2 regions of the Geobacillus zalihae genome follow, and region 1 is predicted to be linked to the other one. Evidence: a T-box and tRNA genes for the amino acid it is inferred to sense, from the RefSeq annotation. Region 1 holds a T-box; the other holds one or more tRNA genes.

Region 1 (3,639 bases):
AGGAAGAAGAAACGAAAACAAAAAGCGAAAATGCGCTTTACTTGACGAAACTGTTTGCGAAAAGCGAGGAGAAAGAGTTTACGAAACTGAAAATTTGCATCGTCCAGCAAGGAGATTCATTGGACAAGATTGCCGAACGGTATGATGTGACCGTCTCACAGCTTTTGCGCGCCAATGATTTGGAAAGCCCAGATGACGTGCACGAGGGGCAGCTGCTGTATATTCCGGCCATGGCGGGAAGCCGTCCTTTCTCATGAAAGGAACGCTTTCCGTTTCTTTTGCCGATCAGTAAGGGGGCGTAACGAATGGCCGCACAGGCTGACCGATATGAGGCTGTGCTCGCCCAGTACGGTCTTCGTCCAGAGCGCATGGAGCAGCGAGGCAAAGCCGTCAAGGTATACACGAACCGCGGTGTTTTCGCCTTAAAGCCGCTTGAAAGCGAGCAAGAAGCCGCTGCTATTTGGCAGTCTCTGCAACATGGCGGCGGCCGCCGCTGCCTCCCATTGTACTTTACGCAGCAGCGGTCGCTGTTTGCCACAGAAGGCAGGCGCCTTTATTATTTGCAAGCATGGCATGACGGCGAATCGAAGGTAGAGAAGGATGTGATCCACACCTTTTTTCGCGAACTCGCCCGCCTCCATCGCGCCACCGTCCGCACGATCGAGGTGGGTGAGGAAGAGGCGGCGGCGTACCGAAAGCAAAAAAGGGACGAATGGCAACGGACGCGAGCCGTATGGGAAGAGCGGGTCGAACGGTACGAAGCGGCGTGGTACATGTCACCGTTTCAACTCCAATGCTGCACCTATTTTCATGAGGTGATGCGCGCGTACGCGTTTGCTGAGGAGCGGCTCGATGTGTGGGAAGAGACGCTGAAAGAGACGAAGCAATGGCGCATCGCTTGGGTGCATGGCAAAGCGCGTCTCTCCCACCATCTCCCGCCGTATTGGATCAGTTGGGAGCGGGCGCATTGGAATTCACCGCTCTTTGACGTGATCGCCGCTCTCCGTTTTCACGTGCGAACGATGCCGCCGCTGGGGCGCGAGTGGCTTGAAGGGATGGAGGAGTACGAGAAGGAGCTGCCGCTGTCCGACGGGGAGCGGGCGTTTTTATACAGCCATTTGGCGGAGCCGCGCGGGTTTGTCCGTTGTTTGGAGCGATATGAGGCCGCTTCGCGGAACGAGCGGAACGAACGGGAATATGTGACCGCGCTGCAACGTTGTTACTGGGCGTTCAAAAACATGGAGGCCGTTGTCATGCATCTTGTCCAACGCGACGCCGCGCAGCAGGAAGAGGCGATGGATAATGAACAGCCGGCGGATGAAAGCAGCAATGATTAAATGGGTTTTGAATGCAGCCCAAACAAAACGGCGTCGCACTAAATCCATTCCAGATGGAGCGCCACGGCAATGAAAACGAAGATGGCCAATAAAATGACATCAAACGTCGTTGGCAGAAAAATGGTGCGGATCGCTTGAAAAATGGTGAGCGGGATGATCACTTGGGCGCAGACGGCGCGCACTTGCCTCAGCCAAGGTGGCCATGAATACGGGTTGAATCGCCGCATCGGTGTTCCCTCCTTCCCGGGTTTACTATACAATATGAAACAACAAAATGTTTGTCACCAACCGCCGGCCAATGGAATAAATAAATAAAAACTTGGCAAAGATGATGGACAATGGTAGTATAATAATCGAATCATGACGACAAAAGCGAAGACGGGGAGGAGTACAGCGGTCCGCGCCTGCAGAGAGGGAAATCGGAAGCTGCGAGATTTCCTAGGATGACGGCTGCTGGAAGGTCGCCCTTGAGCTGCTTCTTTGAAAGGCGCTGCTGCCGAGTAGAGGAAGCCGGCATCATGCCGTTATGCCAATGAAGCGCTTAAGCCTCCAGGCTTAAGAAAAAAGGTGGTACCGCGAAAGCAGCTCCTTTCGTCCTTTTCGGATGAAAGGGGCTTTTTTGCTTGCCGGCGGCGCGGCATTGCCAAGCAGGAAAGCCGCCGTCGGCCGCATTGTCCATCATGTCGAAGGAGGGAATGATTATGGCACAGCATGAAGTGTCAATGCCGCCCAAATACGACCATCGCGCCGTTGAGGCGGGGCGTTATGAATGGTGGCTGAAAGGCAAGTTTTTTGAAGCGACCGGCGATCCGGACAAACAACCATTTACGATCGTCATTCCGCCACCCAACGTCACCGGCAAACTGCATCTGGGGCACGCGTGGGATACGACGCTGCAAGACATCATTACGCGCATGAAGCGGATGCAAGGGTATGACGTTTTGTGGCTTCCGGGAATGGATCACGCCGGCATCGCCACCCAGGCGAAAGTGGAAGAGAAGCTGCGCCAGCAAGGGCTGTCGCGCTACGATTTAGGCCGGGAAAAATTTTTAGAAGAAACGTGGAAGTGGAAGGAAGAATACGCCGGCCATATTCGCAGCCAATGGGCGAAGTTGGGGCTTGGCCTCGATTACACGCGCGAGCGGTTCACACTCGATGAAGGGCTCTCAAAAGCGGTGCGCGAAGTGTTCGTCTCGCTCTACCGGAAAGGGCTTATTTACCGCGGCGAGTACATCATCAACTGGGACCCGGTGACGAAAACCGCTTTGTCGGACATTGAGGTTGTTTATAAAGAAGTAAAAGGCGCGCTCTACCATTTGCGCTATCCGCTCGCCGACGGCTCCGGCTGCATTGAAGTGGCGACGACCCGTCCGGAAACGATGCTCGGCGATACGGCCGTTGCCGTGCATCCGGATGACGAGCGGTACAAGCACTTGATCGGCAAAATGGTGAAACTGCCGATCGTTGGCCGTGAAATTCCGATCATTGCCGATGAGTACGTCGACATGGAGTTCGGCTCCGGAGCGGTCAAAATTACGCCGGCGCACGACCCGAACGATTTTGAAATCGGCAACCGCCACAATTTGCCGCGCATTCTTGTCATGAACGAAGACGGCACGATGAATGAAAACGCCATGCAATACCAGGGGCTTGACCGGTTTGAATGCCGGAAGCAAATCGTCCGCGATTTGCAAGAGCAAGGCGTTTTGTTCAAAATCGAAGAGCACGTGCACTCCGTCGGTCATAGCGAACGGAGCGGCGCGGTCGTTGAGCCGTATTTGTCGACGCAATGGTTCGTGAAAATGAAGCCGCTCGCCGAAGCCGCCATCAAGCTGCAGCAAACGGACGGCAAAGTGCAGTTCGTGCCGGAGCGGTTTGAGAAAACGTATTTGCATTGGCTTGAGAACATCCGCGACTGGTGCATTTCACGCCAGCTTTGGTGGGGGCACCGGATTCCGGCGTGGTACCATAAAGAAACAGGCGAAATTTACGTCGACCATGAACCGCCAGCGGACATTGAAAATTGGGAACAAGACCCGGATGTGCTTGATACATGGTTCAGTTCGGCGCTTTGGCCGTTCTCGACAATGGGATGGCCGGATGTGGAATCGCCGGATTACAAGCGCTACTACCCGACCGATGTGCTTGTCACCGGCTATGACATCATTTTCTTCTGGGTGTCGCGCATGATTTTCCAAGGGCTTGAATTCACCGGAAAGCGTCCGTTCAAAGACGTGCTCATCCACGGCCTCGTCCGCGACGCCCAAGGGCGGAAAATGAGCAAATCGCTCGGCAACGGCGT
Region 2 (3,639 bases), 280 kb from region 1:
GAGATTCCTGTACCACCTCCTTCCCGTTTGAGCGATGGGGGGACGCAGGAGGATAGGGCGAGCAGGCGGCTGGAAGAGCCTGTCCAAGCCGTGAGGCTGATCCGCAGGCAAATCCGCGGATCATAAGGCTAAGCGGTGACGGCGACGGAGTGATCCGGAAGTCCCCGATTTCACACTGCCAAGAAAAGCCTCTAGCGAGGGAAGAGGTGCCCGTACCGCAAACCGACACAGGTAGGCGAGGAGAGAATCCTAAGGCGCGCGGGAGAACTCTCGTTAAGGAACTCGGCAAAATGACCCCGTAACTTCGGGAGAAGGGGTGCTCTTTGGGGTGAAGAGCCCTGAAGAGCCGCAGTGAAAAGGCCCAAGCGACTGTTTATCAAAAACACAGGTCTCTGCGAAGCCGAAAGGCGACGTATAGGGGCTGACACCTGCCCGGTGCTGGAAGGTTAAGGGGAGCGCTTAGCGGAAGCGAAGGTGCGAACCGAAGCCCCAGTAAACGGCGGCCGTAACTATAACGGTCCTAAGGTAGCGAAATTCCTTGTCGGGTAAGTTCCGACCCGCACGAAAGGTGTAACGACTTGGGCGCTGTCTCAACGAGAGACCCGGTGAAATTATACTACCTGTGAAGATGCAGGTTACCCGCGACAGGACGGAAAGACCCCGTGGAGCTTTACTGCAGCCTGATATGGAATTTTGGTATCGCTTGTACAGGATAGGTGGGAGCCTGGGAAGCCGGAGCGCCAGCTTCGGTGGAGGCGGCGGTGGGATACCACCCTGGCGGTATTGAAATTCTAACCCGCACCCCTTAACGGGGTGGGAGACAGTGTCAGGTGGGCAGTTTGACTGGGGCGGTCGCCTCCCAAAAGGTAACGGAGGCGCCCAAAGGTTCCCTCAGAATGGTTGGAAATCATTCGGAGAGTGCAAAGGCACAAGGGAGCTTGACTGCGAGACGGACAGGTCGAGCAGGGACGAAAGTCGGGCTTAGTGATCCGGTGGTTCCGCATGGAAGGGCCATCGCTCAACGGATAAAAGCTACCCCGGGGATAACAGGCTGATCTCCCCCAAGAGTCCACATCGACGGGGAGGTTTGGCACCTCGATGTCGGCTCATCGCATCCTGGGGCTGTAGTCGGTCCCAAGGGTTGGGCTGTTCGCCCATTAAAGCGGTACGCGAGCTGGGTTCAGAACGTCGTGAGACAGTTCGGTCCCTATCCGTCGCGGGCGGAGGAAATTTGAGAGGAGCTGTCCTTAGTACGAGAGGACCGGGATGGACGCACCGCTGGTGTACCAGTTGTCCCGCCAGGGGCACCGCTGGGTAGCTATGTGCGGACGGGATAAGCGCTGAAAGCATCTAAGCGTGAAGCCCCCCTCAAGATGAGATTTCCCACCGCGTTAGGCGGGTAAGATCCCTCGAAGATGACGAGGTCGATAGGTCCGAGGTGGAAGCGTGGCGACACGTGGAGCTGACGGATACTAATCGATCGAGGGCTTAACCTATAAGCGGCTTCTTCCGACGGTTATCTAGTTTTGAGGGAATGAAAAAACTCTTGACAGCTCAGCGCGAATCATTATAATAGTAAATGTCTAAAGAGATGTCATTTCGCAGCAGCTCAGTGACGAGCATTTGCATCATCGGATGAACTGCGAGTTGCCTTGACACGTCCAGCTTCTTTGAATCGGCTGGCAGAGGAAGAGGCAGGGCATCTTATTGGGAGAATTGACCTTCGTTATGATTCCGCAGTAGCTCAGTGGTAGAGCAATCGGCTGTTAACCGATTGGTCGCAGGTTCGAATCCTGCCTGCGGAGCCATCGTGGAGAGCTGTCCGAGTGGTCGAAGGAGCACGATTGGAAATCGTGTAGGCGTGAATAGCGCCTCAAGGGTTCGAATCCCTTGCTCTCCGCCATGATCCATCAGCATGGCCCGTTGGTCAAGTGGTTAAGACACCGCCCTTTCACGGCGGTAACACGGGTTCGAATCCCGTACGGGTCACTTCTTTGTGGAGGATTAGCTCAGCTGGGAGAGCACTTGCCTTACAAGCAAGGGGTCGGCGGTTCGATCCCGTCATCCTCCACCATCTTAATATAAAAGCTGACTTGCTTTCTCATCATCGTGGGGTGGAGCAAAGAGCCTTTGCTTCAACGAATCCGCTTCCAGTTGCCTCGACGCATCTGGCATCTTTGAATCAGCTTGTAGAGGAAGAGGCAACGAACAACAACACTAAAAGTATTGTGAAAATCAACTTACTTTCTTATCGCCGCGGGGTGGAGCAGTCCGGTAGCTCGTCGGGCTCATAACCCGAAGGTCGCAGGTTCAAATCCTGCCCCCGCAACCAAAAATGGTCCCGTAGTGTAGTGGTTAACATGCCTGCCTGTCACGCAGGAGATCGCGGGTTCGAGTCCCGTCGGGACCGCCATCTTTCCAAAAATGCATGATGCAACGAATCATGTGATCGGTGAAATACGGCTCGGCAGCTCAGTCGGTAGAGACGAGCATCCGCTTCATCGAATTCGCATCGAGTTGCCTCGACGCATCCAGCATCTTGGAATCCGCTGGCAGAGGAAGAGGCACAATGCAGCACAAGTAAAGCAGCGTAAAACTTGATACGGCTCGGTAGCTCAGTCGGTAGAGACGAGCATCCGCATCGTCGAATCTGCTGCGAGTTGTCCCGACGCACCCAGCTTCTTCGAATTGGCTGGCAGAGGAAGGGACACAAAAGTCATCAACGAACAAGGGAAAAATAAGATACGGCTCGGTAGCTCAGTCGGTAGAGCAAAGGACTGAAAATCCTTGTGTCGGCGGTTCGATTCCGTCCCGAGCCACCATATAATTGATAGCAAGCTGACTTAGCTCTATTGGCAGAGACGAGCATCCGCATCGTCGAATCTGCTGCGAGTTGTCCCGACGCACCCAGCTTCTTCGAATTGGCTGGTAGAGGAAGGGACACAACAAATGAACAATGAGCCACGATTTATATCATAATTATGCCGACTTAGCTCAATTGGTAGAGACGAGCACTTGCTTCGTCGAGTCGGCTTCGAGTTGCCTCGACGCATCCTGCTTCCTCGAATCAGCTTGTAGAGGAAGAGGCACAGAGCACAACAATGAGCCACCTTCTTGCATTTGTTTTATGCCGACTTAGCTCAATTGGTAGAGCAACTGAATCGTAATCAGTAGGTTGCGGGTTCAAGTCCTGCAGTCGGCACCATTCCTTGGAGGGGTAGCGAAGTGGCTAAACGCGGCGGACTGTAAATCCGCTCCCTTTGGGTTCGGCGGTTCGAATCCGTCCCCCTCCACCATTTTAACAAAGGGGCATAGTTTAATGGTAGAACAGAGGTCTCCAAAACCTCCGGTGTGGGTTCGATTCCTACTGCCCCTGCCATTCCTATCATGATTATGGCGACTATGGCGAAGTGGTTAACGCACCAGATTGTGGCTCTGGCATGCGTGGGTTCGATTCCCACTAGTCGCCCTTCACTTACAACGTTGGGGTATAGCCAAGCGGTAAGGCAACGGACTTTGACTCCGTGATGCGTTGGTTCGAATCCAGCTACCCCAGCCACGGATGCGGAAGTAGTTCAGTGGTAGAACACCACCTTGCCAAGGTGGGGGTCGCGGGTTCGAGTCCCGTCTTCCGCTCTC

Evidence for each region. A T-box is a leader RNA that pairs with one kind of tRNA and senses whether it is charged. The one in region 1 lies ahead of QWV57_RS13435 (valine--tRNA ligase), so its partner is inferred to be a tRNA-Val.
Region 2: it encodes a tRNA-Val, which carries the amino acid that the T-box ahead of QWV57_RS13435 (valine--tRNA ligase) is inferred to sense. The anticodon was not compared.

Annotation. Positions count from the first base shown of each region.
Region 1 covers NZ_CP129217.1:2,653,331-2,656,969, reverse strand. The annotation lists gene spoVID (stage VI sporulation protein D) at 1-257, shown strand, start outside; gene ysxE (spore coat protein YsxE) at 306-1,337, shown strand; gene QWV57_RS13440 (YszA family small membrane protein) at 1,376-1,564, opposite strand; T-box leader at 1,704-1,939, shown strand; gene QWV57_RS13435 (valine--tRNA ligase) at 2,039-3,639, shown strand, end outside.
Region 2 covers NZ_CP129217.1:2,930,962-2,934,600, reverse strand. The annotation lists rRNA gene QWV57_RS14820 (23S ribosomal RNA) at 1-1,496, shown strand, start outside; tRNA gene QWV57_RS14815 (tRNA-Asn) at 1,734-1,808, shown strand; tRNA gene QWV57_RS14810 (tRNA-Ser) at 1,813-1,903, shown strand; tRNA gene QWV57_RS14805 (tRNA-Glu) at 1,918-1,989, shown strand; tRNA gene QWV57_RS14800 (tRNA-Val) at 1,999-2,074, shown strand; tRNA gene QWV57_RS14795 (tRNA-Met) at 2,256-2,332, shown strand; tRNA gene QWV57_RS14790 (tRNA-Asp) at 2,338-2,413, shown strand; tRNA gene QWV57_RS14785 (tRNA-Phe) at 2,747-2,822, shown strand; tRNA gene QWV57_RS14780 (tRNA-Thr) at 3,130-3,205, shown strand; tRNA gene QWV57_RS14775 (tRNA-Tyr) at 3,212-3,296, shown strand; tRNA gene QWV57_RS14770 (tRNA-Trp) at 3,306-3,379, shown strand; tRNA gene QWV57_RS14765 (tRNA-His) at 3,397-3,469, shown strand; tRNA gene QWV57_RS14760 (tRNA-Gln) at 3,485-3,559, shown strand; tRNA gene QWV57_RS14755 (tRNA-Gly) at 3,565-3,636, shown strand.